Regions from separate parts of the Streptomyces marokkonensis genome, predicted to be linked through region 3. Evidence: riboswitches for the same ligand, from Rfam matches in the RefSeq annotation. Region 3 holds a riboswitch; each other region holds the start of a gene.
The links. Region 3 has a riboswitch for cobalamin ahead of ABEA26_RS22000 ((2Fe-2S) ferredoxin domain-containing protein). Riboswitches for the same ligand answer to the same signal wherever they lie in the genome.

Region 1: it holds a riboswitch for cobalamin, as region 3 does, so the genes downstream of both, ABEA26_RS05405 (cobalamin biosynthesis protein) here and ABEA26_RS22000 ((2Fe-2S) ferredoxin domain-containing protein) in region 3, are expected to answer to the same signal.
Region 2: it holds a riboswitch for cobalamin, as region 3 does, so the genes downstream of both, ABEA26_RS28965 (ribonucleoside-diphosphate reductase subunit alpha) here and ABEA26_RS22000 ((2Fe-2S) ferredoxin domain-containing protein) in region 3, are expected to answer to the same signal.

Annotation. Positions count from the first base shown of each region.
Region 1 is NZ_BAABCQ010000014.1:16,991-26,711, forward strand. It holds gene cobN (cobaltochelatase subunit CobN) at 1-2,943, opposite strand, end outside; gene ABEA26_RS05400 (cobyric acid synthase) at 2,940-4,472, opposite strand; gene ABEA26_RS05405 (cobalamin biosynthesis protein) at 4,469-5,446, opposite strand; cobalamin riboswitch at 5,554-5,691, opposite strand; gene ABEA26_RS05410 (hypothetical protein) at 5,920-6,141, opposite strand; gene ABEA26_RS05415 (inorganic phosphate transporter) at 6,179-7,420, opposite strand; gene ABEA26_RS05420 (class II aldolase/adducin family protein) at 7,645-8,340, shown strand; gene ABEA26_RS05425 (alpha/beta hydrolase) at 8,647-9,721, shown strand, end outside.
Region 2 is NZ_BAABCQ010000159.1:2,564-12,284, forward strand. It holds gene ABEA26_RS28950 (GlxA family transcriptional regulator) at 1-754, opposite strand, end outside; gene ABEA26_RS28955 (hypothetical protein) at 847-1,092, shown strand; gene ABEA26_RS28960 (ribonucleotide-diphosphate reductase subunit beta) at 1,005-2,018, opposite strand; gene ABEA26_RS28965 (ribonucleoside-diphosphate reductase subunit alpha) at 2,018-4,423, opposite strand; cobalamin riboswitch at 4,549-4,672, opposite strand; gene ABEA26_RS28970 (GNAT family N-acetyltransferase) at 4,748-5,254, opposite strand; gene mctP (monocarboxylate uptake permease MctP) at 5,338-6,948, opposite strand; gene ABEA26_RS28980 (DUF3311 domain-containing protein) at 6,945-7,202, opposite strand; gene ABEA26_RS28985 (GntR family transcriptional regulator) at 7,361-8,125, opposite strand; gene dasA (N,N'-diacetylchitobiose ABC transporter substrate-binding protein DasA) at 8,580-9,721, shown strand, end outside.
Region 3 is NZ_BAABCQ010000092.1:9,317-19,037, forward strand. It holds gene ABEA26_RS21990 (hypothetical protein) at 1-824, opposite strand, end outside; gene ABEA26_RS21995 (ferric reductase-like transmembrane domain-containing protein) at 873-1,859, shown strand; cobalamin riboswitch at 1,886-2,074, shown strand; gene ABEA26_RS22000 ((2Fe-2S) ferredoxin domain-containing protein) at 2,117-2,524, shown strand; gene ABEA26_RS22005 ((2Fe-2S)-binding protein) at 2,560-3,258, shown strand; gene ABEA26_RS22010 (tetratricopeptide repeat protein) at 3,867-5,645, shown strand; gene ABEA26_RS22015 (TetR/AcrR family transcriptional regulator) at 5,773-6,339, shown strand; gene ABEA26_RS22020 (hypothetical protein) at 6,504-6,986, opposite strand; gene ABEA26_RS22025 (ArsR/SmtB family transcription factor) at 7,170-7,505, shown strand; gene ABEA26_RS22030 (cation efflux transmembrane domain-containing protein) at 7,506-8,207, shown strand; gene ABEA26_RS22035 (hypothetical protein) at 8,344-8,601, shown strand; gene ABEA26_RS22040 (pyridoxamine 5'-phosphate oxidase family protein) at 8,588-9,109, opposite strand.

The DNA.
Region 1 (9,721 bases), on a different contig from region 3:
ACCGAAGATGCGGGCCGTCGCGCGCCGCCGGTCGCCGTGCTCGGCGGTGTCCGCGTCGGCGTGGGCGCGCACGTAGTTCTGGTCGGCGGGCTCGTCCAGCTCCGCCACCGCCCGCACCGCGTCGTCGATCAGCCCCACGACGTGGGGGAAAGCGTCCCGGAAGAAGCCCGAGATACGCACCGTGACGTCGACGCGCGGCCGGCCCAGCTCGGCCACCGGGACCACCTCGAAGCCCGTCACCCGGCGCGACGCGTCGTCCCACACCGGACGGCAGCCCAGCAGCGCCAGGATCTCCGCGATGTCGTCGCCCTGGGTGCGCATCGCGGACGTGCCCCACACCGTGAGGCCGACGGACTTCGGGTACTCGCCGGTGTCGCTCAGATAGCGCTGGATCAGCGAGTCCGCGAGGGACTGGCCGACCTCCCAGCTCAGCCGGGACGGGATCGCCTTCGGGTCGACGGAGTAGAAGTTCCGGCCGGTCGGCAGCACGTTGACCAGCCCGCGGGTCGGGGAGCCCGACGGGCCCGCCGGGACGTAACCGCCGTCCAGGGCCCGCAGGATGTGCCCGATCTCGTCCGTCGTCCGGGCCAGCCGCGGCACGACCTCGGTGCAGGCGAACTCCAGCACGGCCACCGCGTCGGGAAGTTCGGCTCGCAGCACCTCGCGCACCAGGGCCGGTACGGCCGCGGTGTCCCACGCCCGGGACTCCATGCCCTCCGCGAACCGCCGGCACAGCTGCTCCAGCAGGTCGACCGCGTCGGCGGCGCTGCGGGCGGGTCCCTCGACCAGGTCCGTCAGCTCCACCGGCACCTTCACCGGCGCGCCCGGCTCGGCCAGCAACTCCTTCTCCACCAGCCCGAAATGCTCGGCCAGCGACGCCCGCAGCCCCGGCAGCGCGTTCGCCTGCCCGCCCCACACCTGCGAGGCGCGCAGCACCGCCAGCACGAGGTTGACGCGCGGCTCGCCGATCGGGCCGCCGCCCAGGATGTGCAGGCCGTCGCGGATCTGCACGTCCTTGATCTCGCACAGATAGCCGTCGATGTGCATGACGAACTCGTCGAACGCGTCGTCGTCCGGCTGGTCGTCGACGTGCAGGTCGTGGTGGAGCTCGGCCGCCTTGACCAGCGTCCAGATCTGCGCGCGGACCGCCGGCGCCTTGACCGGGTCGAGGTCGGAGACGAGCGCGTACTCGTCGAGCAGCTGCTCCAGCTTGGCCAGGTCGCCGTACGTGTCGGCACGCGCCATCGGCGGCACCAGGTGGTCGACGACCGTGGCGTGCCCGCGCCGCTTGGCCTGGGTGCCCTCGCCGGGGTCGTTGACGATGAACGGGTAGATCAGCGGCAGATCGCCCAGCACCGCGTCCGGCGCGCAGCCCGCGCCCAGCCCGAGGCCCTTGCCCGGCAGCCACTCCATCGTGCCGTGCTTGCCCATGTGCACGATCGCGTCGGCGCCGAAGCTGTTGTCCAGCCAGCGGTACGCCGCCATGTAGTGGTGCGACGGCGGCATGTCGGGGTCGTGGTAGATCGCGATCGGGTTCTCGCCGAAGCCGCGCGGCGGCTGGATCATGACCACGACGTTCCCGAACCGGAGCGACGCGAGCACGATGTCGTCGCCGTCGACGTACAGCGAACCCGGCGGCTCGCCCCACGCCTGGCGCATGCCCTCCCGCAGCTCCGGGTCCAGCTTCTCGAACCACGCCCGGTAGTCGGCCAGCGGCACCCGAGCGGGGGCGGCGGCCAGCTGGTCCTCCGTCAGCCACTCGACGTCGTGGCCGCCGGCCGCGATCAGGCGGTGGATCAGCTCGTCGCCGCCGGACGGGTAGTCGGTGAGGGAGTACCCGGCGTCCCGGAGCGCGTCCAGGACCCGCACCGCCGACGCCGGGGTGTCGAGGCCCACCGCGTTGCCGACGCGGGAGTGCTTGGTCGGGTACGCGGTGAAGACCAGCGCGAGCTTCTTGTCGGCGTTCGCCTTGTGTCCCAGGGCCGCGTGCCGTACGGCGATCCCGGCGACCCGCCCGGCCCGCTCGGGGTCGGCGACGTACACCGGCACCTCGTCGGGCCCCTGCTCCTTGAAGGAGAACGGCACGGTGACCAGGCGCCCGTCGAACTCCGGGATCGCGACCTGCATCGCCGCGTCCATGGGGGAGAGGGCGGCGTCGGACGCCTCCCAGGCGGCGCGGGAGGAGGTGAGGCAGAGGCCTTGCAGGACCGGGACGTTCAGGTCGGCCAGCGCGCCGATGTCCCAGGCCTCCTCGTCGCCGCCCGCCGACGCCTGCGAGGCGTGCGTGCCGCCGGCCGCGAGGACGGTGGCGACCAGGGCGTCGGCCCGGCCCAGCAGCTCGTACAGTCCCGGGTCCGCGTCGCGCAGCGAACCGCAGTACACGGGCAGCGCGTTGGCGCCGTGCGCCTCGATCGCGTCGCACAGCGTGTCGACGAAGGCGGTGTTGCCGCTCAGCTGGTGGGCGCGGTAGAAGAGCACGCCGACCGTCGGGCGGCCGGACTCGACGGCCCGGGAGCCGTGGACGCCGAACTCCGGCATCTTCTCCGGCTCGTCGAATCCCTCGCCGGTCAGCAGCACCGTGTCCGACAGGAAGCGCGCCAGGTGCGTGAGGTTGGCGGGCCCGCCCTCGACGAGGTAGCGCAGCGCTTCGGCCACCACCCCGGCCGGCACCGACGACTCGGCCATCAGCTCGGCGTCCGGCACGCTTTCGCCGCCCAGCAGGACGGTCGGGACACCGGCGGCCTTCAGCGCGGCGAGCCCGTCCTCCCAGGCGCGCTTGCCGCCCAGCAGACGTACGACGGCGATGTCCGCGCCGTCGAGGAGCGCGGGCAGCTCCTCCGTCACGTCGACCCGGGTCGGGTTGCCGATCCGGTAGGCGGCGTCCGACGCGCGGGCCGCCAGCAGGTCCGTGTCGGCGGTCGACAACAACAACACTGTGCTCATGCGGGCGCTCCCGGTGGAATGAAGGGCAGTCCTTGTGGCGCGCCGGACTCGATGAGCCGCCACAGCGCGTCCGTGTCCGCGTGCTGTTCGATCAGGTCGCCGAGCCGGTCGAGCTGTTCCTCGCGCAGTGCGGCGAACGAGGTGTCGGGGGCCGGCACGAAGCGGCGGCCCGCGGCGGCGGCCACCTCGCGCAGGAACGCCCGCCGGAAGCCGTCCGACTCCAGCGAGCCGTGCCAGTGCGTGCCCCAGGTCTGGCCGACCCGGCAGCCCTCCGGGCTGTGTCCTTCGTCATCGGAGATGAAGGCCTCTCCGCCGAGGACCTCGGCGACCCCGTGGTGGATCTCGTACCCCTCTACGCGCTCGCCGAGGGCCTTTCCCATCGGGCGGGTGAGGGTCTTCTCGCGGGCGAACCGGACCCGCACGGGCAGCAGTCCGAGCCCGTCGACGAGCCCGGCACGCGACTCGACCTCGTCCTCGATGTGCTCGCCGAGCAGCTGGTAGCCGCCGCAGACGCCCAGCACGGGCCGCTGCTCGGCGGCCCTGCGGACGAGGGCGTCCGCCAGCCCCCGCTCCCGCAGCCACTCCAGCGCCCGCACCGTCCCGCGCGTGCCCGGCACGACCACGAGGTCCGCGTCCGCGAGCTCCTCCGGCCGGTCCACGAAGCGCACCACGACACCCGGTTCGGCGGCCAGCGCGTCCACGTCCGTGAAGTTGGACATCAGAGGGACGGCGCAGACGGCGACCCGCAGCACGTCCTCGCCGACGGGCGACGCGACGGCGGACTCCCGCACGGTCCCGCGCAGAGACACCCGCAGCCCGTCCTCCTCGTCGATACCGAGCCCGTGCCGGAAGGGCAGCACTCCGTACGTCCGCCGCCCGGTGAGGCCGTGGAGCATGTCGAGGCCCGGTTCCAGCAGCGACACGTCGCCCCGGAACTTGTTGACGAGGAACCCGGCGACCAGCGCCTGATCCTCGGGCGACAGCAGCGCCACCGTGCCGAAGAAGGAGGCGAAGACGCCCCCGCGGTCGATGTCGCCGACGACGAGGACGGGAAGTCCGGCACCCCGGGCGATCCCCATGTTCACGATGTCGGTGCGGCGCAGGTTGATCTCGGCGGGACTGCCCGCCCCCTCGCAGATCACCGCGTCGTACGTGCTCCGCAGCTCGGCCAGACAGTCGAGGACCGTGCCGAGCAACCGCTGCTGCCGGCCGCCGTGGTAGCCGCGGGCGCTCATCTCACCGACCGCCCGGCCGAGCAGCACGACCTGACTGCTGCGCTCGCCGCCCGGCTTGAGCAGCACCGGGTTCATCAGCGCGGTCGGCTCCACCCGGCATGCCTGGGCCTGCATGGCCTGCGCCCGCCCGATCTCGGCGCCCTCGCGGGTGACGAAGGAGTTGAGCGACATGTTCTGCGCCTTGAAGGGCGCGACCTTGACGCCCTGACGCACCAGCCAGCGGCAGATCCCGGCGGTGACGACGCTCTTGCCGGCGTCGGAGGTGGTGCCGGCGACGAGGAGGCCACCGCTCATGAGTCACGTCCCTTCGTGAGCGCCCGCGTGCCCGCCCGGCGGGCCAGCAGCCGCGCGCCCGCGCACACGCCCAGCGCCAGCCAGCCCACGCGCCGGGAGAGCCTCACCGCCCGTTCGATGTCGCCACGACCGGCCCGGACGGCGCGCCCCGAGGCCCCGTTGAGGACGGGCCGGTGCTCGACCCGCCCGCCGTAGGAGAGCGTTCCGCCCAGCCGCACGCCCAGGGCGCCCGCGAACGACGTCTCCACGGGACCGGCGTTGGGGCTCGGGTGCTGTGCGGCGTCGGCGCGCCAGGCGCGTACGGCACCCCGGGGATCGCCTCCGGCCGCGGTGGCCAGGACGGCGGTCAGCCGGGCGCCCGGCCAGCCGGCGAGGTCGTCGAGCCGGGCCGAGGCCCAGCCGTAGCGGCGGTACCTGGGCGACTTGTGGCCGACCATCGCGTCCAGAGTGTTCACCGCCCGGAAGCCCACCAGCCCCGGCACCCCGGCCACGGCGCCCCACACCAGGGCGCCCACCACCGCGTCCGAGGTGTTCTCGGCGACGGACTCCACGACGGCCCGGGCGATCCCGTCGGCGTCCAGCGCCTGCGGATCCCGGCCGCACAGGTGCGGCAGCCGCGTGCGGGCCGCCTCGACGTCGCCGGCCTCCAGGGCGCGGCCGATGGCGCTCGCCTCACGAGCGAGCGAGGTGCCGCCGACGACCGACCAGGTGGCCGCGGCGGTCAGTGCGACGGAGGCGGCGGGGGAGTGGCGTACGGAGCGGGTGGCGGCCAGCCCGAGGGCGGCGACGCCACCGGCGCACACGGCGGTGTGCAGCGCGCCCCAGCCCCGGTGGTCACGCCACAGCACCCGTTCCACGGCACCGGCGGCACGGCCGAACGCGGCGACCGGGTGTCCGCGGCGTGGATCGCCGAGGAGGAGGTCACCGAGAAGGCCGGCGGCGGCGCCGTACGCGAAGACGCGTTCGGCACGCACGGTTCAACCGGCCGTGGAGAGAGGGAGACGAAGAGTGTCGCTGGTGAGCCTGGAACGGCAGCCGCGCATGGCGATGGGTCCTCACTCAGGGTGTCCGCGCCCTGGTTGGAAGAAGTACGGCGATGAGAGTTCCTGGCTCCCGGGGATCGCTCCCCGGTCACAGTGGCGGGACCGCGCCGGATTCGCACCGGGCTTCCTCTCCTGTCGCCGCATTGGCTCCGGCAGTCCACCACGCACCGTCGACACCCGTCAACCTGGCGTTGACCTGCGGTGGGGGAGTGTGCGAAGGCCCACACGCCAAAGGCGCGCGCCGGCACGGGAAAAGGCGGGGCGCGGGAGGATTGGAGTCCGTTCCGCGCCCCGCCTCACTGGTGTGCGCCGAGGGTCAGGCGTCGTTCGTGGGCCGACACGTTCGCGCGTCGGGCGGCGTTCGTGCGTCGGGCGGCGCACGTGTGTCCGACGATGCTCGTGTGTCAGGCGACGATCAGGTATATCCCGTACGCCACCGCCGCCAGGCAGGCCGCGAAGCACGCGTACGCGCCGGTGACCGCGAGGGCCGCGGAGCCGCCCTGCTCGGCGGCCCGCTCCTGGCGGGAGAGGCCGACGATGCCGAGGGTGAACAGGCCCACCAGGGCCACGGTGGCCACGAGGCTGACCCCGAAGACGGAGCCGAGAGCTGCCCAGTCGATGTCCATGGAGGTTCTTCGCTTCCTTCGTACCCGGGGCGCGGGCTCAGACGGTGGTGGTGGCCGACGGGGCCTTGGAGTCGGGCGCGGAGGCCGGGGCGGAGGCCGCCAGGTCCTCGGTCACGCCCGCCGGGGGCGGGGAGACGGCGGCCATCGCCGTGGTCACCACGCCGGACGTGTCGGGCTCGTCGGTGTCGACGACGTTGGTGTGGTCGACGACCTCGCGCCGGGAGAGCTTCCAGATGGCGGCGCTGGAGGTGACCAGGAAGACCGCGACGAGGGCGGTGCCCCAGTCACCCAGGCCGCAGACCCACTCGGCGATCGCGGCGACCAGGGCCGCGGCCGGCAGGGTGAGACCCCAGGCCACGAACATCCGGGTGGCCGTGGACCAGCGCACCACGCCGCCCTTGCGGCCGAGGCCCGCACCCATCACCGCGCCGGAGACCGAGTGCGTGGTGGAGAGGGAGAAGCCGAGGTGGGAGGAGGCCAGGATGACCGTGGCGGCGCTGGTCTGGGCGGCGAAACCCTGCTGCGGCTGGAGGTCGGTCAGCCCCTTGCCCATGGTGCGGATGATGCGCCAGCCGCCGAGGTAGGTGCCGAGCGCGATGGCGACGCCCGCGGAGAGGATGACCCACATGGGCGGGTCGGAGTCGGGGGCGAGGGAGCCGCCGGCGACCAGGGCGAGGGTGATGATGCCCATCGTCTTCTGGGCGTCGTTGGTGCCGTGGGCCAGCGAGACCAGCCCGGCGGAGGCGATCTGCCCGGCGCGGTAGCCCTTCGCGGCGGCCTTGCCGTCGGCCTTGCGGCCGAGCTTGTACGTCAGCCGTGCGCCGAGCAACGCCGCGAGGCCCGCGACGAGCGGGGCGGCGAGGGCCGGGAGGAGCACCTTGGTGACGAGCGCGTCGCCGTTGACCGCGTCGACGCCCGCCGAGGCGACCGCGGCACCGATCAGGCCGCCCATGAGGGCGTGCGAGGAACTGGACGGGAGTCCGACCAGCCAGGTCAGCAGGTTCCAGAGGATCGCGCCGACCAGGGCGGCGAAGATGACCTCGGGGCGGATGCCGGTCTCGTCGACGAGACCTTTGGAGATCGTGTTGGCGACCTCCACGGAGAGGAAGGCGCCGACAAGGTTGAGGACGGCGGACATCGCCACCGCCACCTTGGGCTTGAGCGCACCGGTCGAAATGGTCGTTGCCATCGCGTTCGCGGTGTCGTGGAAACCGTTCGTGAAATCGAACGCGAGTGCGGTTACCACCACAATCGCGAGGATCAGCGAGAAGCTTTCCATTTACCCAGGCAATCGTTCGAGGTCATTGGCGCGTCGAACGTAGGTAACCAGAGTGAACGGAAGATGAACTGGGCCGGGCGTCACGGTGACCGGAACCGGCGCTACCGCCTCCCTCTGTGTGTCCGACCCGATGCTCTCCGGAGACGTGCCTGGCAGGATCGCCGCGCCGCCGGTCCGCGGCGGCGGGACCAGGGGCGCGGGGCGCCCGGGAGGAGGCGGTGACTGTGACGTATTCGGAGGCCGGACGCGTATGCGGGGGTGCGGAACGGGTCGGGGAGGCGGCCCGGGAGGCAGCCTGGGAGGCACTCGTCGCGACGGCCCGGCGCACGGTGGCGGACGGGCTGGTGGTCGGCACGTCCGGCAACGTCTCGGTGCGCGTCGACGACACGGTGCTGGTCACCCCTTCGGGTGTGTCCTACGACCGTCTGGCCCCGGACGACATGACCGGCGTCGACCTCGACGGTCGGCAGGTGCTCGGGACTCTCGTCCCCACCAGCGAACTGCCCATGCACCTCGCCGTGTACCGCGCCAGCGACGCCCGGGCCGTCGTCCACACCCACGCCGTGCACGCGACGGCGGTCTCGGTGCTCGTCCCCGAGCTCCCGCCGGTCCACTACATGGCCGCCGCGCTCGGCGGCCCCGTCCGGGTCGCCCCCTACGCGGCCTACGGCACCGACGAGCTGGCCCGCACCGTGCTCGACGCCCTCACCGACCGCACCGGCTGCCTCCTCCAGAACCACGGCACGCTCACCTACGGCGCCTCCCTGGACCAGGCCTACGACCGCACGGCCCAACTGGAGTGGATGTGCCGCCTCTGGCTGACGGCCTCCTCGGTGCCGGGCCGCACACCGTCACTCCTGACGGAAGGCCAGCTGACGGAGGTGGCGGAACGGCTGCGGGGGTACGGGCAGCGGAGCTGAGGCAGGGCTGCCCGACCGCCGGGCCGGGGGAGTCCGGCACCCACGGGGGCGCGGTATCCGCGACCGGCGCCCGGCGACCCGTGTCCAGGGGATCCGCGATCGGCGACCCGTGTCCACGGGAACCGCGACCGGCGCCCGGCGCATACGGGATCCGATACCCCCGAATCGCGTACGGCGCGGCTTCGGGGGTACCGGGAGTCAGGACCAACCATGGTTCCCGGCCCGACCGGCGCCCCCCGGCGGAGCCCGTCACTCCCCGCCGCCCGCCCACTGGCCGCCCACGGACTCCACCAGGAGACTGGCCCCATGCGCACTGTCACAGCAACGGCCGCCGCCGTCACCGCAGCCCTGGCGGCCGGTGCGGCGAGCGTCGCCGCCGGCCGGCTCGCCGGCGACGCCGCGCTCAAGGCGTCCCCCGGCCGGCCCCTGCCCACCGAGCCCCGGCTCACCGTGCACGGCACCGCCGCCGGGCAGATCACCCTCACCCGGGATCTGGCCGCGCTGCGCCCCGGCCGGTACGGCCTCGCGGGCGACGGTTCACACGCGGTCGTCGGGCCGGTTCTCGACACCGCCGAACACGGCGCCGACACCGTCGTACGCCGCCTCGAACGCGTCACGCACGGCACCCTCGCCGCCGGCGACCGGGCGTGGTTCACCCCGAACCTGTACGTCGGAAACCCGCGCGCCGCCCTCGACCTCGAATACGCCGACGTGGAGGTCCCCGGCGAACTCGGCCCTCTCCCGGCCTGGTTCCTGCCCGGCGCACGCCCCACGTGGATCATCGCCCTGCACGGCCTGGGCGCCACCCGGGAACACGCCATGAACCTGATGGCCCCCCTGTGCCGCCGGAACGTCCCGGTGCTCGCCCTCGCCTACCGCGGCGACGCCGGCGCCCCGCCGTCGCCGGACGGCCTGCACCACTTCGGCGAGACCGAGTGGCGCGACGTGGACGCGGCAGTCCGCTACGCCCTCGACCACGGCGCCCGCCAGGTCGTGCTGCTCGGCTGGTCCACCGGCGCCACCATGGCACTGCACACCGCGGCGCTCTCCGGCGTACGCGAGCGCATCGCCGGGCTGGTGCTGGACTCCCCGGTGCTCAGCTGGGAGGCCACGCTGCGCGCGCTCGCCACCGCCCGTCGCACACCGGGCGCCCTCCTGCCGCTCGCCGTCCGCGCCGCTCAGGGCCGCGCCGGGCTGCGCGCCGACCACGACGCCGGCACCGCCGGCCTGCACCGCCCGGCGGTCCCGACCCTGATCTTCCACGGTCCCGACGACACGGTGGCTCCCTGGCGCCTCTCCCGCCTCCTCGCCGAGACCCGTCCGCGCCTGGTCGCCCTCCACACGGTCGAGGGCGCCCCGCACGGTGCCATGTGGAACGCCG
Region 2 (9,721 bases), on a different contig from region 3:
GCTGGAAGCGGCGGGCGAAGGTGCGCGGGGACATGTGCGCCCGCGCCGCGAGCTGCTCGACGGTGACCTCCTCGTCGAGGTGCTGTTCCATCCAGGCCAGCACCTCGCCGACCGTGTCGCAGGACGAGCGCGGGAGTGGCCGTTCGATGTACTGGGCCTGACCGCCGTCCCGGTGCGGCGGCACGACCATGCGCCGGGCGATCCTGTTGGCGACGTCCGTGCCCTGTTCCTTGCGGACGATGTGCAGACAGGCGTCGATGCCGGCGGCGGTGCCGGCGCTGGTGATCACCGGGTCCTCGTCCACGTACAGCACGTCGGGCGTCACGGCCACCCGCGGGTACTGCCGGGCCAGCTCGGCCGCGTGGCGCCAGTGCACCGCGCAGCGCCGTCCGTCCAGCAGCCCGGCGGCGCCCAGCACGAACACCCCGGAGCACACGCTCAGTACCCGCGCGCCCCGGTCCACCGCCCGCCGCAGGGCGTCCAGCAGCTCGGGCGGGTACTCCCGGCGGGCGTAGTCGCTCCCCGCCGGGACGGCGATCAGGTCGGCGTCCTCCAGTCGGTCCAGCCCGTACGGCGTGGAGACGGAGAGCCCGCCGACATGGGTGCTCAGCGTCGGGCCCTGAGCGGACACCACCGCGAAGTCGTACCTCGGCAGGCCCTCGTCACTCCGGTCGATGCCGAAGACCTCGCAGACCACGCCGAGTTCGAAGGGATGTGCGCCGTCCATCAGTACGGCGGCCACGTTCTTCAGCATGCCGCGAGTGTGCCTCGCCAGTGGCAGGAAATCGAGGCCTTACGGCAGTCCTGCCACTCCCGGTAAGGAGTATCCGGCGCGACAGTGGTGTCATGACCGGAAACCAGACAGAAGCCCTGATCGGAATGCTCGCGACCTTCGGACTCCTCGTCCTCATGGTCCTCCCCTCGGTGATCGGCATCGTGCGCGAGAAGCGCGTCGACCGTCAGCTCAGGGAGGCCCAGGAGGGGGAGGGAGTGCGGAAGAAGACTCAGAAGTCCTCGTCGAGGTCGACGGTGCCCTCCACCGCCACCTGGTACGCCGAGGGACGCCGCTCGAAGAAGTTGGTCAACTCCTGAACGCCCTGCAGCTCCATGAAGGAGAAGGGGTTCTCGGAGCCGTACACCGGGGCGAAGCCGAGGCGCGTCAGGCGCTGATCGGCGACGCACTCCAGGTACTGCCGCATCGAGTCGGTGTTCATGCCCGGGAGGCCGTCACCGCACAGGTCGCGCGCGAACTGCAGCTCGGCCTCGACGGCCTCCCTCAGCATGTCGGTGACCTGCCGCTCGAGCGCGTCGTCGAACAGCTCCGGTTCCTCCTTGCGCACGGTGTCGACGACGTCGAAGGCGAAGGACATGTGCATCGTCTCGTCCCGGAACACCCAGTTGGTGCCGGTGGCCAGGCCGTGCAGCAGGCCCCGGCTGCGGAACCAGTAGACGTAGGCGAAGGCACCGTAGAAGAACAGTCCCTCGATGCACGCGGCGAAGCAGATGAGGTTGAGCAGGAAACGGCGGCGGTCGGCCGTGGTCTCCAGCCGGTCGATCGACTCGACCGAGTCCATCCACTTGAAGCAGAATCCGGCCTTCTCGCGGATCGAGGCGATGTTCTCGACCGCCGCGAAGGCCGCGTTGCGGTCCTGAGGGTCGGGCAGATAGGTGTCCAGCAGAGTCAGGTAGAACTGGACGTGCACGGCCTCCTCGAACAGCTGCCGGCTCAGGTACAGCCGCGCCTCCGGGGAGTTGATGTGCTTGTAGAGCGTGAGCACCAGGTTGTTCGCGACGATCGAGTCACCGGTGGCGAAGAAGGCCACCAGCCGGCCGATCAGGTGCTGCTCCTCGGGGCTCAGCTTCTCCAGGTCGGTGACGTCCGAGTGGAGGTCGACCTCCTCCACGTGCCAGGTGTTCTTGATGGCGTCCCGGTACCGTTCGTAGAAGTCCGGGTAGCGCATGGGGCGCAGCGTCAGTTCGAAGCCCGGGTCGAGCAGGTTCTTCGTGTTCTCGTTCATTACTGACAGGCCTCGCAGGACTCGGGGTTTTCCAGGGAGCAGGCGACCGCGTCGGGGGCGGGGGCGGCCTGCGCGGGGACGGTGGTCCGGGCGGCGGCGCGAGCGATGCGGGTTGCCGGGCGCGAACGCAGGTAGTAGGTGGTCTTCAGGCCCTGCTTCCAGGCGTACGCGTACATCGAGGAGAGCTTCCCGATGGTCGGCGTCTCCAGAAACAGGTTCAGCGACTGGGCCTGGTCGAGGTACGGGGTGCGGGCGGCAGCCATGTCGATCAGTCCGCGCTGCGGGATCTCCCAGGCGGTGCGGTACAGCGCGCGGACCTCCTCGGGGATCCAGCCGAAGCCCTGCACCGAGCCGTTCGCCTCGCGCAGCGCCTCGCGGGTGCGGGCGTCCCACACGCCGAGCCGCTTGAGGTCGTCCACCAGGTACGAGTTGACCTGGAGGAACTCGCCGGACAGCGTCTCGCGCTTGAACAGGTTGGACACCTGCGGCTCGATGCACTCGTAGGCGCCCGCGATGGAGGCGATGGTGGCGGTCGGCGCGATGGCCAGGAGCAGGGAGTTGCGCAGGCCGGTCGTGGCGACGCGCTGGCGCAGGGCCGCCCAGCGCTCGGGCCAGGTGGGCTCGACGCCGTAGTGGTCGGGGTGCAGCACGCCCCGGGCGGTACGGGTCTTCTCCCAGGCCGGCGCGGGGCCGCGGCGCTCGGCGAGGCCGGCGGACGTCTCGTACGCGGCGAGCATGATCCGCTCGGCGATGCGGGTGGAAAGGGTCTTCGCCTCGGCCGAGTCGAAGGGCAGGCGCAGCTGGAAGAAGACGTCCTGGAGGCCCATCGCGCCCAGGCCCACCGGGCGCCAGCGGGCGTTGGAACGCCCCGCCTGCTCGGTCGGGTAGAAGTTGATGTCGACCACCCGGTCCAGGAAGGTGACGGCGGTGCGGACGGTGGCGTCCAGGCGCTCCCAGTCGATGTCCTGGGAGTCCGGGTCCACGAACGCGCCCAGGTTCACCGAGCCCAGGTTGCAGACCGCCGTCTCCCCGTCGTCGGTGACCTCCAGGATCTCCGTGCAGAGGTTGGAGGAGTGGACGACGTGGCCCGGCTCGGCGGTCTGGTTGGCGGTGCGGTTGGCGGTGTCCTTGAAGGTCATCCAGCCCTGGCCGGTCTGCGCGAGGGTGCGCATCATGCGGCCGTACAGCTCACGGGCGGGGAGGGTCCTGCGGGCCAGACCCGCGGCTTCGGCCTCGCGGTAGGCGGCGTCGAACTCCTCGCCCCACAGGTCCGTCAGCGCGGGCACGTCGACGGGGGAGAACAGCGACCACTGTCCGTCGGTGTCCACCCGGCGCATGAACTCGTCGGGGACCCAGTGCGCCAGGTTCAGGTTGTGGGTGCGGCGGGCGTCCTCGCCGGTGTTGTCCCGCAGCTCCAGGAACTCCTCGATGTCCGCGTGCCAGGTCTCCAGGTACACCGCCGCCGCGCCCTTGCGCCGGCCGCCCTGGTTCACGGCGGCGACCGAGGCGTCCAGCGTCTTCAGGAACGGCACGATGCCGTTGGAATGCCCGTTGGTGCCGCGGATCAGCGATCCCCGGGCGCGGACACGGGAGTAGGCGATGCCGATGCCGCCGGCGTGCTTGGAGAGGCGGGCGACCTGGTGGAGCCGGTCGTAGAGGGAGTCCAGCTCGTCCTTGGGGGAGTCCAGCAGGTAGCAGGACGACATCTGGGCGTGCCGGGTCCCCGAGTTGAACAGGGTGGGGGAGGAAGGCAGGTAGTCCAGGCGGCTCATCAGCGCGTAGAGCGCGGCCACTTCGTCGAACGACCGTACGGTGTCGTCCTCGGCGAGCCCGGCGGCGACGCGCAGCAGGAAGTGCTGGGGCGTCTCGACGGGCCTGCGGGTGAGCGGGTGCCGGAGCAGGTAGCGGCTGTGCAGGGTGCGCAGCCCGAAGTAGCCGAAGCGGTCGTCGGCGGCCGGGTCGACCAGCGCGTCCAGGCGGTCCGCGTGCGACCGGACGAACTCGGCGGTGCGGTCGGCGATCAGGCCCTCGCGGTGGCCGGTGGCGACCGACTCGGTGAAGCTGGTGACGCCCTGGGAGGCGGCCTCGGCGCGGATGCCGATGGTCAGCAGCCGGGCGGCCAGCCGGGAGTAGACCGGGTCCTCGGAGATCAGACCGGCTGCCGCCTCGGTGGCGAGCTCGCGCAGCTCGGACTCGTCCGCGTGGGCGGACCGGCCGCGCAGTGCGGCGGCGGCGACCCGGCCGGGGTCGGCGCCGGGGAGGTCGGCGGTCAGCCCGGTCAGGGTCCGCAGCAGGGCGGCACCGGGGCCGTCGGACTCCCCGGTCGCCGGGGCCACCGGGGTCCTTGGGGTTGCTGAGGTCGTCACCGGGGTCGCTGAAACCGGGTCGGCTGGCGCGATGGTCACGTGGGGGCACTCCCTCGCTCGGCACGGGGCCTGGCGGAGGGCAGGGGGCAGCTCACGAGCGCACGCGGCGTCGCGTCCACCGGCCCACTCCACGAGGCCCGGACGTCATGGCACCCGGACCGGGACGGCCGGGCGCACTGTCGACAGGTCCTCGGACTGGACTCGCGCACATGAGCGCACAAGTACACCGTTGCGGGACAGTTCCGGATTCGCACCGGATTCCCCTGCGGCGACAGCGAGCATGAGCATACATCTTGTGCCGGGTTCGGCGAACGCCCCCCAGATGTTGTGTCGCGGAGGGATCGTCGAGAAGTGGTGCAGGTGTCAGAGCGTCATTTCGTAGGCGAGGAGCGTGATGTCGTCGAGCTCCGGCAGCGGGTTCCAGTCGCGGTCGGGGGTGCGGGTGAAGCCCAGTCGTGCGTAGAGACGGTGGGCGGTGCGCATGGTGCGCTGGGTCGACAGCACGACGCGCGCGCAGCGCTCGACGGCCCGGGACCGGTCGACGCAGGCCCGTACGAGGGCCTCGCCCACCCCGCGTCCGCGTGCCTCGCGGGCGACGGCGAGCATCCGTATCTCGGCCTCGCCGGTCCGGGCGACGTCGGCCATCGGGCCACCGGACGGCACGAAGGTCACGCCGCCGAGCACCCGGCCGTCCGCCGCCGCGACCAGCACCTCGGCGGCCGCCGCGCGCTTCGCCACGTCCCTCAGCTCACCGAGGTACGCGTCGTCCTCGCCGAAGTCGAGGAGGCCGTCGCGAAGATAGGCCCGCGCGGTGATCTCACCGAGGGTGCCGTACTCGTCCGTCGCCGCCTGCCGGATCACGAAGTCCATGACGCCGAGTGTGCCGGACGGGTACGACAACGGGCCGCCGGATTTCTCCGACGGCCCGCCGCGTACCGGTCGCGTACCGCAGGTCAGTGCGAGGTACCCGCCGTGGCCGGCGGCAGCTCCGTCTCGACGCCCGGGTCGCCGGCGTCCGCCGTGTAGTCGCCCGGCTTCGTCTCGTCGACGCCGTCGGGCGCCTTGAAGGCCCTCATGACGAAGGTCAGGACCACGGTGACCAGGACGTTCAGCACGAAGGCGGTGAGGCCGATGTAGCCGATCTCGCCGATGCCGGGGATCTCCTTCGAGGAGCCGCCGAAGTGCTTCTGCGTCGGCGAGGCGACACCGTACGCGGCGACCGTGCCGTAGACCATGCCGACCGCCCAGCCGCCGAGCAGCGCCCAGCGGTGGAACCAGCGGGTGAACAGGCCGCCGACCAGGGCCGGGAAGGTCTGCAGGATCCAGATGCCGCCGAGCAGCTGGAAGTTGATCGCGACCGTCTTGTCCATGCCGAGGACGAAGACCAGCGCACCTACCTTCACCAGCAGGGACGTCAGCTTGGAGACCTTCGTCTCCTGGGCCGGGGTGGCGTCCGGCTTGATGAAGTCCTTGTAGATGTTGCGGGTGAAGAGGTTCGCGGCGGCGATCGACATGATCGCCGCCGGGACCAGGGCCCCGATGCCGATCGCCGCGAAGGCCACGCCGGCGAACCAGTCCGGGAACATGTTCTCGAACAGCTGGGGGATCGCCAGCTGCCCGTTCTTCACCTGCACGCCCGCCGCGATCGCCATGAAGCCCAGCAGCGCGAGCAGGCCCAGCATCAGCGAGTACAGCGGCAGGATGGTGGTGTTGCGCCGGATCACCTCACGGCTGCGCGAGGACAGCGTCGCGGTGATCGAGTGTGGGTACATGAAGAGCGCGAGCGCCGAGCCGAGCGCCAGGGTGGCGTACGTCCACTGGCCGCCGTGGTCCGGCACCAGTCCGCCGTTGCCCGACTCGGTGAACTTGTCGTTCGCCGCGGCGAAGATGTCGTCGAAGCCGCCGAGCTTGATCGGGATGTAGATGATGGCCACCGCGATCACGATGTAGATCAGCGTGTCCTTGACGAACGCGATCAGCGCGGGCGCGCGCAGCCCCGACGAGTACGTGTACGCGGCCAGCACGCCGAAGGCGATCAGCAGGGGCAGGTCCTTGACGAACCAGTTGGTGTCCTCGCCGCCGCCGACGCCCATCACGTCCAGCACGGCCTGGATGCCGACCAACTGGAGCGCGATGTACGGCATCGTGGCCAGGATGCCGGTCACGGCGACTGCCAGCGACAGCCCTTTCGAGCCGAACCGGCCGCGCACGAAGTCCGAGGTCGTCACGTACCCGTGCTTGTGGGAGACCGACCACAGCCGCGGCAGGAAGGTGAAGATCAGGGGGTAGACCAGGATCGTGTACGGCACCGCGAAGAAGCCGGCCGCGCCCGCCGCGTAGATCGCCGCCGGTACGGCCACGAAGGTGTACGCGGTGTACAGGTCGCCGCCCAGCAGGAACCAGGTGACCCAGGTGCCGAACGAGCGGCCGCCCAGGCCCCACTCGTCGAGGCTCTGGTCGTTCGCGGCCCGGCGCCAGCGGGCGGCCAGGAAGCCCATGGCCGTGACGGCGACGAAGAAGAAGATGAAGACGGCGAGTGCGACGCCGTTGACGCCGTCGTTCACTTGGCGCCGCCTTCCCGGCGGGCGCGCTGGTCACGCTGCCACAGCTTGTAGGCGATCACCGTGAGCACGGTGGAGATGAGCACCCACGCCATCTGGTACCAGTAGAAGAACGGGATGCCGATGAAGGCCGGGTCCGTCTTCGCGTACGAACCCACCCACAGCATGGCGACGAACGGTGCGGCAAGGCAGAGGCCGATGACGACGCGCACCGGCGTCACCGTCGGCCCTCTGCTCACTTCCGGGGCTTGTGACATGCGGTGGCTCCGTCCCCTCGCTGATCACCTCGTGCAGTGCGCACGAAATGTAGGGGACGGTGTCGAGACAGTGGAAGACCTCGTCCGTATATCGGTCCTCAACTGCAACTTCGTGGTGGCGAGTGCGGGGATTTGCCGGGTACGCCCTGCGGCCGGCGTCAGTCCTGGGGGCGCTTCAGCCGGGCGACGAACTTGTAGCGGTCGCCCCGGTACACCGAGCGCACCCATTCCACCGGCTGGCCCGTCCGGTCCTGCGAGTGCCGGGAGAGCATCAGCATGGGCAGGCCGACGTCGGTGCCGAGCAGGCCGGCCTCGCGCGGGGTGGCCAGGGAGGTCTCGATGGTCTCCTCGGCCTCGGCGAGATGGACGTCGTACACCTCGGCGAGCGCGGTGTAGAGGGACGTGTACTTCACCAGGGAGCGGCGCAGGGCCGGGAAGCGCTTGGCAGACAGGTGGGTGGTCTCGATGGCCATGGGTTCGCCGTTGGCCATGCGCAGCCGCTCGATGCGCAGCACCCGCCCGCCGGCCGTGATGTCCAGCAGCCCGGCGAGCCGGTCGTCGGCGGTGATGTAGCCGATGTCCAGCAGCTGCGAGGTGGGTTCGAGGCCCTGGGCCCGCATGTCCTCGGTGTACGAGGTGAGTTGCAGGGCCTGCGACACCTTCGGCTTGGCGACGAAGGTGCCCTTGCCCTGAATGCGCTCCAAGCGGCCTTCGACGACCAGTTCCTGGAGGGCCTGACGCACCGTCGTGCGCGAGGTGTCGAACTCCGCGGCCAGCGTGCGCTCGGGCGGCACGGGGGTGCCCGGTGTCTGGGTCCGGGTCATGTCGAGCAGATGCTTCTTCAGGCGGTAGTACTTGGGCACGCGCGCGGTACGGACGGTCGCCCCACCCTCGTTCTCCGCACTGCTGACGTCGGTGCTCATGTTCTGCCTTCCCGGCTCCGGATGCCGAAGCGACCGCTGTCCCTGTCGGCCACGGCTCACATCGTGGCACGGCTCCGCGCCGGGATGGTCCCGCACGCTCCGTGATCCCTTCTGTATACCTCCGCGTCCCCTGTTGGTCTAGTCCACAGCGCCGCCGGGAGTCGCTGGTACGCGCGTTCAGAACCGTACCGGTACGTCATTGGATGGGCGGTGGTACACCCGGTCCCGGTCCGTCCGATCTGTCGCTTGCGCAATGAAAGGTCCCTGCATATCTCGGTCGCATCACGGACGCGTGGAGCGCGCTTGAACACCCTTGACAGCCCTATTGGTCTGGGCCAAGCTCCCCCTACTGGTCTACACCATTGGTCCAGGTCCCGGCCCCATGGGCGGTCCGCGTCGACGAGCAACCGCGGGGAGGCAGGGGGGTTGTGTGGCATCCCTGAGGAGGGTTGGCGTGAAGCGCAAGCTGATAGCCGCGATCGGTATCGCGGGCATGATGGTCTCGGTCGCGGCGTGCGGGGGCGACAGCGGTGACGACGACAAGAAGGCCGGGGCGGACGGTTACGCCGGCGAGACGCTCACCGTGTGGGTGATGGACGGTTCCTCGCCCGACGACTGGCAGGCGGACCTCGCCAAGGAGTTCGAGGCGAAGACCAAGGCCAAGGTCGAGTTCGAGATCCAGAAGTGGAACGGTATCCAGCAGAAGCTGACCACCGCTCTCTCCGAGGAGAACCCCCCCGACGTCTTCGAGATCGGCAACACCCAGACCCCGGCCTACGCCAAGACCGGCGGCCTGGCGGACCTGAGTGACCTCAAGAGCGAGATCGGCACCGACTGGTCCGAGTCCCTCAACAAGTCCGCCGTCTTCGACGGCAAGCAGTACGCCGCTCCGTGGTTCGTGGTCAACCGCGTGGTCGTCTACAACAAGAAGATCTGGGCGGACGCGGGCATCAAGGACACGCCCAAGACGCGCGACGAGTTCTACAACGACCTCAAGACCATCGGTGAGAAGACCGACGCCGAGCCGATCTACCTGCCCGGCCAGAACTGGTACCACTTCGTGGGCCTGGTCATCGGCGAGGGCGGCGAGCTGGTCAAGAAGGACGGCGACAAGTACGTCTCCAACCTGGACGACCCGAAGATCGCCGCCGCCACCGAGACCTACAAGAAGTTCCAGGCCCTCTCCAAGGCACCGAAGGACAAGGACGAGGCCACCCCCCAGCAGGGTGAGATCTTCTCCAAGGGCAAGACCGGCGCGATCATCGGCATGGGCTGGGAGGGCGCCACGGCGATCACCACCAACCCGGCGATCGAGAAGGACCTCGGCTACTTCACCATCCCGGGTGCCACGGCGGACAAGCCCGAGGGCGTCTTCCTCGGCGGCTCCAACCTGGCCGTCGCCACGGGCAGCAAGAAGCAGGAGCTGGCCAAGGAGTTCCTGAAGATCGCACTGTCCGACAAGTACGAGGGTGCGCTGGCCAAGGCCAACGGCGTCATCCCGAACAAGGAGTCGCTGCAGAGCAACCTGGCGGGCAACGCCGCCGCCGAGGCCGCCGCGCCGGCCGCCGAGTTCGGTGACACCACGCCGCTGATCCC
Region 3 (9,721 bases):
CGCGGCGATGACCAGGTGATCCTACGTTCCTCCGAGCCGGCGGCGAAAGGGCGTGCGGGCCGGCCGTACGCCCCGCGCCTTCGGCACGCTTCGCGCGGTGGGGTGCGTCCCGCCCCGCCGGTTCCGGACAGCCGTGCGTGTCCCGCTGTGACCGCGAGGAACAGCGCCGTGACGGCCGCGAACAGCCGGCCGGGCGAGGGCAGGACGAATGGTCCGGCGATGGGCGGGCCGACCGCCGTCCCGGCGTTGAGTGTCGCGTTGCCCGCCGACAGGAACGCCGGACGGCGCTCGTCGTCGACGCCGTGCACGAGGTACGCCTTGTTGGCGGGCAGGTGGAGCGCGACACCGCAGCACGTCAGGACCAGCGCCCGGATCGCGAGGACCGGGTACCAGGCGGGTGTTCCCGGCATGTCGGCGAGCCGGTCGAGCCCATTGACGCCGGTGAACACCCCGGGGGCGGCAGGGTAGCCGAGAACAGAGGCGAGGGCCGGACCGCCGGGGCAGTCCGCGTCCATCGGACCGGGGCGGCGACCGAGCGCGGACTCGATCATCGCCTCGTACGCGTTGACGCCGAGCACCCGGCACAGACCCTCCCCGACCAGCGCACCCCCGATGCGGGGATTGACCTCCACCACTTCCGGGCCGTCGGCGGTCAGCACGAACTCCACGTGAGCGAACCGGTCGGTGCAGTCGATGGCGGCGAGCACCCGATCGAGCCGGCTCTCCAGCGATGTCCGCGTGTCCCCTGTGCAGGTGTCGTGGCGGCTCTGGCTGGATATCACCTCTGAGGATCGCTGCCCCATCAGCCAGACTTGCTGCCTCACGACACATGCGCACCGCTGCCGCGGTGGCCCGTGCCCGGGAGGCCCCTGATGACGTCAGAAGCGAGGCCGGACGAAGACGGGGCAGAAGCGCCGCCCGGGCGGGGACGGCCCCCCGGGGACCGCGTCGCGCTGCGCGGCGATCTGCGCTCCGCCCTGCCGGACGCCTCCGCGGCGGTGGTGGTCACGGCGCTCGTGTTCGCGTTCTTGTGGGCGCGCATGGAGTCGGGTGCTTCGGACACCGTCGCGGTCATGCCGTTCATGGACGATGCCGGCACCTACTGGATGTACCTGCTCAGCCAGGCGTTCGGATGGTCGGGACTGCTGTGGGCCTGGGGCACGGTCATGCTCGGTCTGCTGCTGTCGGGGCCACGCCCTGCCCGGCTGCCGGTCTCCCGGCAGGTACTGGAGCGCTGGCACCGCACCACGAGTCTGACGACGATGGCGCTGATGTTCGCCCACGCGCTCATGTTCGCGGCGGAACTCGTGCGCTACGAGACGAAGGTGGACTGGGCCGAGCGGCTGTGGGTGGGCTTCGCCGACAGCTTCGTCCCTGGCTGGTACGACTCCGGAACCGGCCGGATCGCCATCCCGCTCGGGCAGGGCGCCCTGTACCTGGCGATTCCGCTGGGGCTGCTGTTCTACGTCCGGCACCGCATCGGAGCGAACACCTGGCGGCGGCTGCACCGTTTCGTGATCGTCGTCTACGTGCTGAGCGTGTGGCATACGCTCCTGTACGGAACCAACGTCTGGTACGGGGAATGGCCGCGCACTGTCCTGTGGCTGCTGCAAGTACCCGTCGCGGGGCTGCTGTTGCTGCGTCTGCTGAGACCTGCCCGGCGGGCTGAACGGCTGGGCTCGCCGAAGGGAGGCATGGGCGCGGCCCGCCCGGCCTGGTGGGCGCGTGCGGTCGGACGCGTCGTCGCCGGAGCCGTCATCGTCGGGTTGGTCATCGTGGTGGTGTCCGGCCGCGACGGCGGACGGGACCGCCCGACCCATCCGCCCGCGACGGCCCCGCACTCCCAGGAGACGGACTGAGGGCCGGCACCGGTCGGTTGGCACGGCGTCCCGGGGTGGGATGATGTCCGGCGACAAGGCGACGGCGGAACGAGGAAGCCGGTGTGAAACCGGCGCGGTCCCGCCACTGTGATCGGCGAGCGCGTCCCGACAGGCCACTGCCCGGCAGCGGGCGGGAAGGCCGGGACGAGCATCGACCCGAGAGCCAGGAGACTCACGCGGTCGCCTCCTCGACGGACCACCGGGGCGGAGCTCCCCGGAGAGAGGGACGGCACCGCATGCTCGCAACGCCGACCGGACGAACGACTCACGACGCGAGGGCCGAAGCGGGGGCCGGCAAGGTGCCGTGCCGCATCGTCGTGTGCCGCGACTGCTGCTGCGGCAGCCCCAAAGTGACCGGCGTCGACCACACGGCCCAGACCGAACGCCTGCGCACCGCGGCACCGGTACGCGTCTCCGACTGCCTCGACGTCTGCGACCAGGCCAACGTCATCGTCGTACTGCCTTCAGCCGAGGGCAGGGTGGCCGGTGCCCGTCCCGTCTGGCTGGGGCTGGTCAACGACCCGGACGCGACCGAGGACATCGCCGCCTGGGCACGCGCGGGCGGCCCCGGCGTGGCACCGTTGCCGGACATCCTCGACCTGTACGCCATCACGCCGCCGCGGCGACGGCGTACGGCCTCCTGACCGTACGGACGGAAGCCGGAGGGAGGACAAAAGCCGTGCACGGAGCCCGGGCCTCGACGGCGTCCGTTGCCGCCGCCCTGCACGACGTGGCCGGCCTCGACGGCTTCTTCGCCCTGCAGGTCGGCGGACCGGACGACGGCTGGCATCCGGTCGCCCGCTCCTATGCCGCGGGTTTCACCGACCTCGCCGCAGCCGTCGCACGCCGCCACCGCACTCCGGAGCCACGCGTCGCCGTATCCATCGCCCAGCTCGGCCACGCCGCCCGCCTCTGGTCACCGGCACTCGCCTGCGTCGTCCTGCACGGGATCGTCCCCGACCTGGAGGGACTGCAGCGGGCCGAAGACGGACCGGCTCTCCGGGTGCCCCGCCCGGACGGCTGGTACGCCGACCGGCTCGATGACGGTCCCGTCCGCGTCCTGTACGAGCAGGTGACGGATCATCTGTCGGCACTGGCCGACGGACTGCGCGTCAAAGTCGCCCCGCGTCTGCTGGACGGCAATTCGGCGTCGGCGCTCGCCGGGGCGGCCCACGCCCTGCACACACTCCGTCCCGCCGAACGCGGACCGCTCACCGGCCTCACGACCGCGCTGCTGAACACCGGACGCCTGTCGGGCACCGGTGTACTCGTCCGCCCCGACCTCGTGTTCCGCCGCCGGAGTTGCTGCCTCTACTACCGTGCGCCGAACGGCTTGAAGTGCGGTGACTGCGGGCTGGCCGGAGGTGTGCCGCGGTGAGGTACCGCTGTCTCCGCCCGGCCGACGGGGCGGACGGGGCGGACGGGGCGGACGGAGGAGGCTGTGGCACACCTTGGTCACGACGGCGCTGTGGCACGGGGACGGGACGCTTGTGGTGTCCCGGCCCACCGCGTTCCTCGGTCAGAAAGCGGACAGCTCACTGCGGGCGGCGGCGACCAGGTTCTCCAGGGAGGCGCGGGTCTCGGGCCAGGCGTGGGACTTGAACACCGCAGGTGCACCCGGCGTACGACGTCACCGGTCCGTTCGAAGGATCCGGGCCGGCCGGTGCCGGTGTCTTTGACCGCGGGAAGTCGCAAGGCGTCCTGGGCGGCGGGCACCCTCGGAACTCTGCTCGGCGCGGGAGTCCTCCCGCCGCCGTGCACGCGCTGACTACCGGCGCGGTGCCGGTGGGTTCACTCGTCCTCGGCGATGCTCTTCATCGCCTTCCAGCCGTGAGTGACGCCGAGGAGGCATGAGGACCTTTTTTAAATACGGTACGGTGCGTATTGAATAAGGATACGCACGGAACCGCGCGGGAACGACCCGGCCTCCGCTGCTCGGGGCGCCCCGTACGCCGTGCCCACTCATCCGAGATCGGAGTCAGCACCGTGACCGACACGTACTACGACCTCGGCGACCATCGCCGCACCGTCACCACGTCCTCGCCGCAGGCACAGGTGTGGTTCGACCGTGGCCTGCTGTGGGCGTACTGCTTCAACTTCGAGGAAGCCGCGCGCTGTTTCGAGAAGGCTGTCGTCGAGGACCCCGAGTGTGCGATGGCCCACTGGGGGATCGCCTTCGCCAAGGGCCCCAACTACAACAAGGCCTGGCGATTCTTCGACGCCACCGACCTGAAGGCCTCCGTCGACTGTGCCAACGGCGCCCTGGAGCGGGCGCGCGCAGCCTCCGTCTTGTGCGCTCCCTTCGAGCGGGCCCTGATCGAGGCCATGGCGGCACGCTTCCCGCGTCATGGCCTCCCCGAGGGGCCGGACGGGTTCGCCGCCCTCGACCGCGCGTACGCCGACGCCATGCGCGAGGTCTACCGGGCTCACCCGGAGGACCTGGATTCCGTGGCGCTGTTCGCCGACGCGCTGCTGTGTGTGAGCCCGCGCGCCCTGTGGGACCTGGACACGGGGGAGCCGGTCGGCTACGGCACTCTGGAGGCCCGTGAGGTCATCGAGCTCGCGTTCGCCCGGCCGGGCGGAGACCGGCATCCGGCTCTCAACCATCTCTACGTCCATCTGATGGAGATGTCCCCGTTCCCGGAGACCGCTCTTCCCGCGGCCGACCGGCTGCGGAACCTGGCCCCCGACGGTGGGCACATGGCCCACATGTCCACGCACATCGACGCCGCCTGCGGCGACTGGCGCCGGGTGGTGGAGTCCAACGCGGTCGCGATCGCGGCCGACGACCGCTTCTTCGCACGAGAGAACAGCCGGCACTGGTACGCGCTCTACCGCGCGCACAACCTGTGCGTCCTGGCCTACGGCGCGATGATGTCCGGAAGGTCCCGCGAGGCGCTGGACGCCGCCCGCCGCATCGACGCACTCGTCACGCCGGAACTCCTGCGGATCGACAGCCCGCCCATGGCCGACCTGATGGAGAGCTACCGCACCACTTTGCCGCACGTCCTGATCCGCTTCGGCCGCTGGCAGGAGATCCTCGAGCTCGAACTCCCGCAGGACCGGGAGCTGTTCTGCTCGACCACCGCGATGATCCACTACGCGCGCGGCATCGCCTTCTCCGCGCTCGGCCGCATCACCGAGGCCGAGGCGGCCCGAGACCAGTTCGCATCGGCTCGCGCCACGGTGCCCGGGACCCGGTGGAACGCCGTGCCGGCCAAGGAGGTCGACGTCCTCGAGGTCGCCGCCGGGATGCTGGAGGGCGAACTCGAGTACCGCAAGGGCAACTTCGAGGCCGCCTTCACCGCCCTCGAGCGGGCCATCGATGCGGAGGACGCACTGCCCTACACCGATCCGCCGGCCTGGCTCCAGCCGGTGCGCCACGCTTACGGCGCGCTCTCCATGGAACAGGGCCGGATCGAAGAGGCCGGTGCGGTCTACCGCGCGGACCTCTACCTGGATCGCACCCTCGCCCGTCGCCGCACTCATCCCAACAACGTGTGGAGCCTGCACGGACTCCACGAGTGCCTCACCCTCCAGGGGCGATACGCGGAGGCCGGACAGATCGCCCTGGCCCGCGACATCGCCGTCGCCTCGGCCGACGTCCCCGTCGCGGCCTCCTGCTTCTGCAGGCTGAGCGCCTTCGAGGACGGGGCGGATTCCGGGTGTTGCGGCCCGCAGGATGAACAGGACGCCGAAGACGCCCAGAACGCCGATGACGGCCGGGTCTCCGGCACGACCGCGTGCTCCTGTCGCGCACAGTGACGTGAGCCCGGCCCGGCCGGGCCACTCCTGGGTGCTCCACGCCGCCGTGTGTGGAGCACCGAGGGCGTGTCCGGCACCGCACCGAATTCCCGCACGCACCGTTACGGAACTGCCGTAGGCTGATGACGTGCAAGGAAGACCACGGGATCCGGCTCGCGACGAGGCGATCCGCAAAGCGGCCCTGGAGCTCGTCACGGAACGCGGCTACCGGGGCATGAGCATGGAAGGCGTCGCGGCCCGCAGCGGCGTGTCCAAGCAGGCCGTCTACCGCCGCTACGCCTCGAAGGGCGAGCTGCTGCTCGACGCCCTGGATTCGGTCGGACGTGAGGTGTTCCCGGTACCGGACACCGGCAGCCTCAGGAGCGATCTGCTGCCGATGGTGCGGGCGGCGTTCGACCTGCATCGCTACAGCGACAAGGCCTTCAGCCAGGCCGTCGCCGCGGAGGCGGCACAGGGACCGGACTTCGCGCGGCTGGCTGTCGAGTCAGTCATCAACCCCCGCCGGGATCTCTTCCGCGGAATCATCGCGCGCGCCCGGGAGCGCGGCGAGGTCACCTGCCCCGACGACGACGTCCTCATCGACTTGATCTACGGTCCCATGTGGTACGCGCTGCTCTTCGACTTCGACCGGCTCACCGACGAGTACGCCGAGTCGATCACGGACGCGGTGCTCGCGGCGGCCCGTCCCGCCTGAATCCCCCGGGGTCCGCACGCCGTCCACCGCACACGGACCCCACAGCCGCGCGACCCCACTGCTCACTGCACTCCCCGCACGCGCAGCAGGCCCGATCGGTCGGCCCGCCGTCTGCTGGGGAAGTCGGACCCGCTCGACGCTCAGGCCGCCGCGCGAGCCGACGTCTATGTGGCCAATGGCGGCAAGCCGTTCGGCGGCAAGAACTTCAAGGACCTGTGCAGCATCGCCCTGTCCAGCAAGCGTGCCGACGCCGGGATCGGCCCCAAGGGCGGCGGAAACTCCCGGTCCAGAAGCTGTAGTACCTCCTGCTGCCGCCGATGGAATCCTGGCAGCAGGGGCTGCACGAAGGCGAGATGCTCCGTGATCGACAAGCCCCGGTGAGCGGGCGGCTGCGCCGGGTGATTCCGATCAAGGGCCTTGTTCATCGAAGCACAGAACAGGTACGCCGTTCCCATAGCCTCCGAGTCGAAAACGATCTGCCCGGCCGCCACTGAATCGATCGGACCGCATACGCCTTCGACCAAGGCGCCCAGCACATCAACGGCGACCGCCGGATCACCGTCCGGGTCCCACCGAGCATGCCTGAGCGCAGCGCGCATGCCCTCAGCCAACTCCGAAGCTGACGGCTCCGCCAGATCGCTCGCCATACCGCATCATCCCAGCCTGGCTCGCGGAAAACCACCCTGAACCAGCTACTCGCCGTGACCGAAGTCGTGGATGGCCGGCGAATACACGACACCTCAACATGCGATCCCACCAGTCCCAAGGCCGTAGTCGACCGTCCCTAATCCACGATTCTCTGAATTCAGGTTTCGATGTACTCTCAGGAGGTGCTGACACTCGCTGCTGACATCGAGGTGCTGGCGCGGTTCGGCCGCGCCCTCGCCGACCCCATCCGCTGCCGCATCCTGCTCGCCCTCCGTCAGGCTCCCGCCTACCCAGCCGACCTCGCCGATGCCCTGGAAGTCTCCCGCACCCGGCTGTCGAACCACCTGGCCTGCCTGCGCGACTGCGGCCTGGTCGTCACCGTCCCCGACGGCCGACGCACACGCTACGAACTCGCCGACGAACGCCTCGGCCACGCGCTCGACGACCTGCGGACAGCAGTCGTCGCCGTCGAAGCAGACAAGACCTGCCCGGACGCGGACCAGAAGGGCTGTTGCTGAATGACCGCGACATCCCTCAGCCCCAGCCCTGCACACCGTGACACGCTCACCCGGCGCATACGCCTGCTCGTCGCCGCGACCATCGCCTACAACGTCATCGAAGCCGTGGTCGCGATCACCGCCGGCACGCTGGCCTCATCGACCGCCCTGGTCGGCTTCGGACTCGACTCCGTCATCGAAGTCTCCTCCGCCGCAGCCGTCGCCTGGCAGTTCTCCGCCCGCGACCCCGCCGTCCGCGACGCACGCGAGCAGCGCACCCTGCGGATCATTGCTGTGTCGTTCTTCGCGCTCGCCTCCTACGTCACCGTCGATGCCGTCCGCGTGCTGACCGGCACAGGAGAGGCCGACCACTCGATTCCCGGTATCGTCCTCGCCGCCCTCTCGCTCGCGATCATGCCCTTCCTGTCGGCGGCCCAACGCAAGGCCGGCCGTGAGCTCGGCTCCGCCTCCGCGGTCGCCGACTCCAAACAGACCCTGCTGTGCACCTACCTCTCCGCCGTGCTCCTCGTCGGCCTGCTGGCCAACCTGCTGCTCGGCTGGTCCTGGGCCGACCCGATCGCCGCCCTCGTCATCGCCGCCATCGCCGTCAAGGAAGGCCGCGATGCCTGGCAAGGGAAAGGCTGCTGCGCACCCACCACTCACGTCCCTGCCGCGAGCACCGCAGCAACCTGCAGTTGCGCCAACGGTTGTGACTGCTGCTGAAAACCGGCGCCAGGGGCGGATCGGGTACACCGAGCCGCCCTTGAGGCACTTATTGCGCAACTTCTGATGGCCGGAACTACCAGCATCCTCGGCGGGCATGGTCGCCTCCTGGTGCTCGGGTGTTCAGGGGTCGGATGTGCGTGGTCAGGTAGGCGGGGCCCTCGCCGCGTCGGGGTTGTTCGACGGCGGCGAGTTCTCCGAACTACGCGTCGGCCCGGCTGTCACCGACCCGGCCGGGGCGGGGCAGCCTCGGGTCGCTGCTGTTCGGCGGGCGCTGGGCGAGGCCCTCGCCACGGTGCTGGCGGTACGCGACGGCGCGCCGTCGACCGGCCCCGCACCCACGTACGCGCAGGTGCAGGCCCTCGTCGACGGGCCCGGCGTCACGTGCCGGTGAGCTTGTCGAGGTCGGGGGCGTAGACGGTCATCCAGTGCGGGTTCAGCCGGTAGTAGACGACCTCGCGGTTCCAGTCGAAGGCGTCGTCGTCGCCGTAGAAGTCCTTCAAGTAGGCGAGGAGTACCTGCCAGTCGGCCGTGGTCTCGGCGTCCTCGGGGTTCAGCTCCTCCACCGTGCCGTGGGTGAACACGCCGAGGTCCTCGCCGCGCATGTGCGCGACGCTGGCGGCCGGACGGGCCGCGAGATGACGGGCCTTGGCGGCGTTGCGCGCCGTGCCGAAGTGCCACCGGCCGTGCAGGAAGTGCCCGTCGGCGCCGCTGATCCGAGGTTCGCCCTTTGCGGTCACCGTGGAGAGGGCGAGCGTGCACATGCCGGTGAGGACCCCGGTGAGCTGCGCCGCCGTGATGGTGCGGCCCTCGACGATCGAGCGGAGGTGTGCGGTCGAGCCGGAGAGGGAGGAGTCGAGGAGGGACTGGAGCTTGTCGAGTTCTTCTGGGGTTTCGCGCATACGTCCATCGTCGGCCGTAAACCCGACACCCTCTGTCGTCGTTGATGAAGCAGCGGTGAGGTTGCTCCGCGCGGGTTCCGCTCGGTGCTGCGTGGATGGCAACAGGTGGGGGACGAACGCCGGGACACGGTCGTCGCCGCTGCCGTCCTCACCCTGGAGCGTCAACCTCGCGCTTTCATGAAGCGGGCTGTCCGGCAGGTGGTCAGGAAAGCAAAAAGTGCCTCTGACCAGCAAGAATGAGGATTGTCGAGGTCCCTGTTCCTGCCATCGTCGGAGGCACTTCCCAGGTGAAGATGCGACACGAGGTCGCGTGTGTTGAGTGGGCTCTTTTGGAGAGGGGGTCGGCGATGGCGTCGATGACAGAGTAGCCCCGGGTCAGTGTCCGATGACCTGTCCCCACCCGGACATGCGTCGCTATCAACGGCGGGGTGTGAAGCTCCAGGGAAGAGCCCAAGTGCCCTCGTTCCGCCCGAGGGCAACAGGCAAGGGAAAGACCGGACGGGTGAACAACCGTGAACCCTCGATGACGTCTCGTGAGAGAAAGCCCCGCCGGTGGGAAGCGACAGCGAGGTGCAGGGCAGGCCGCTGAAACGCGGCAGGTGCCGGGCGGAT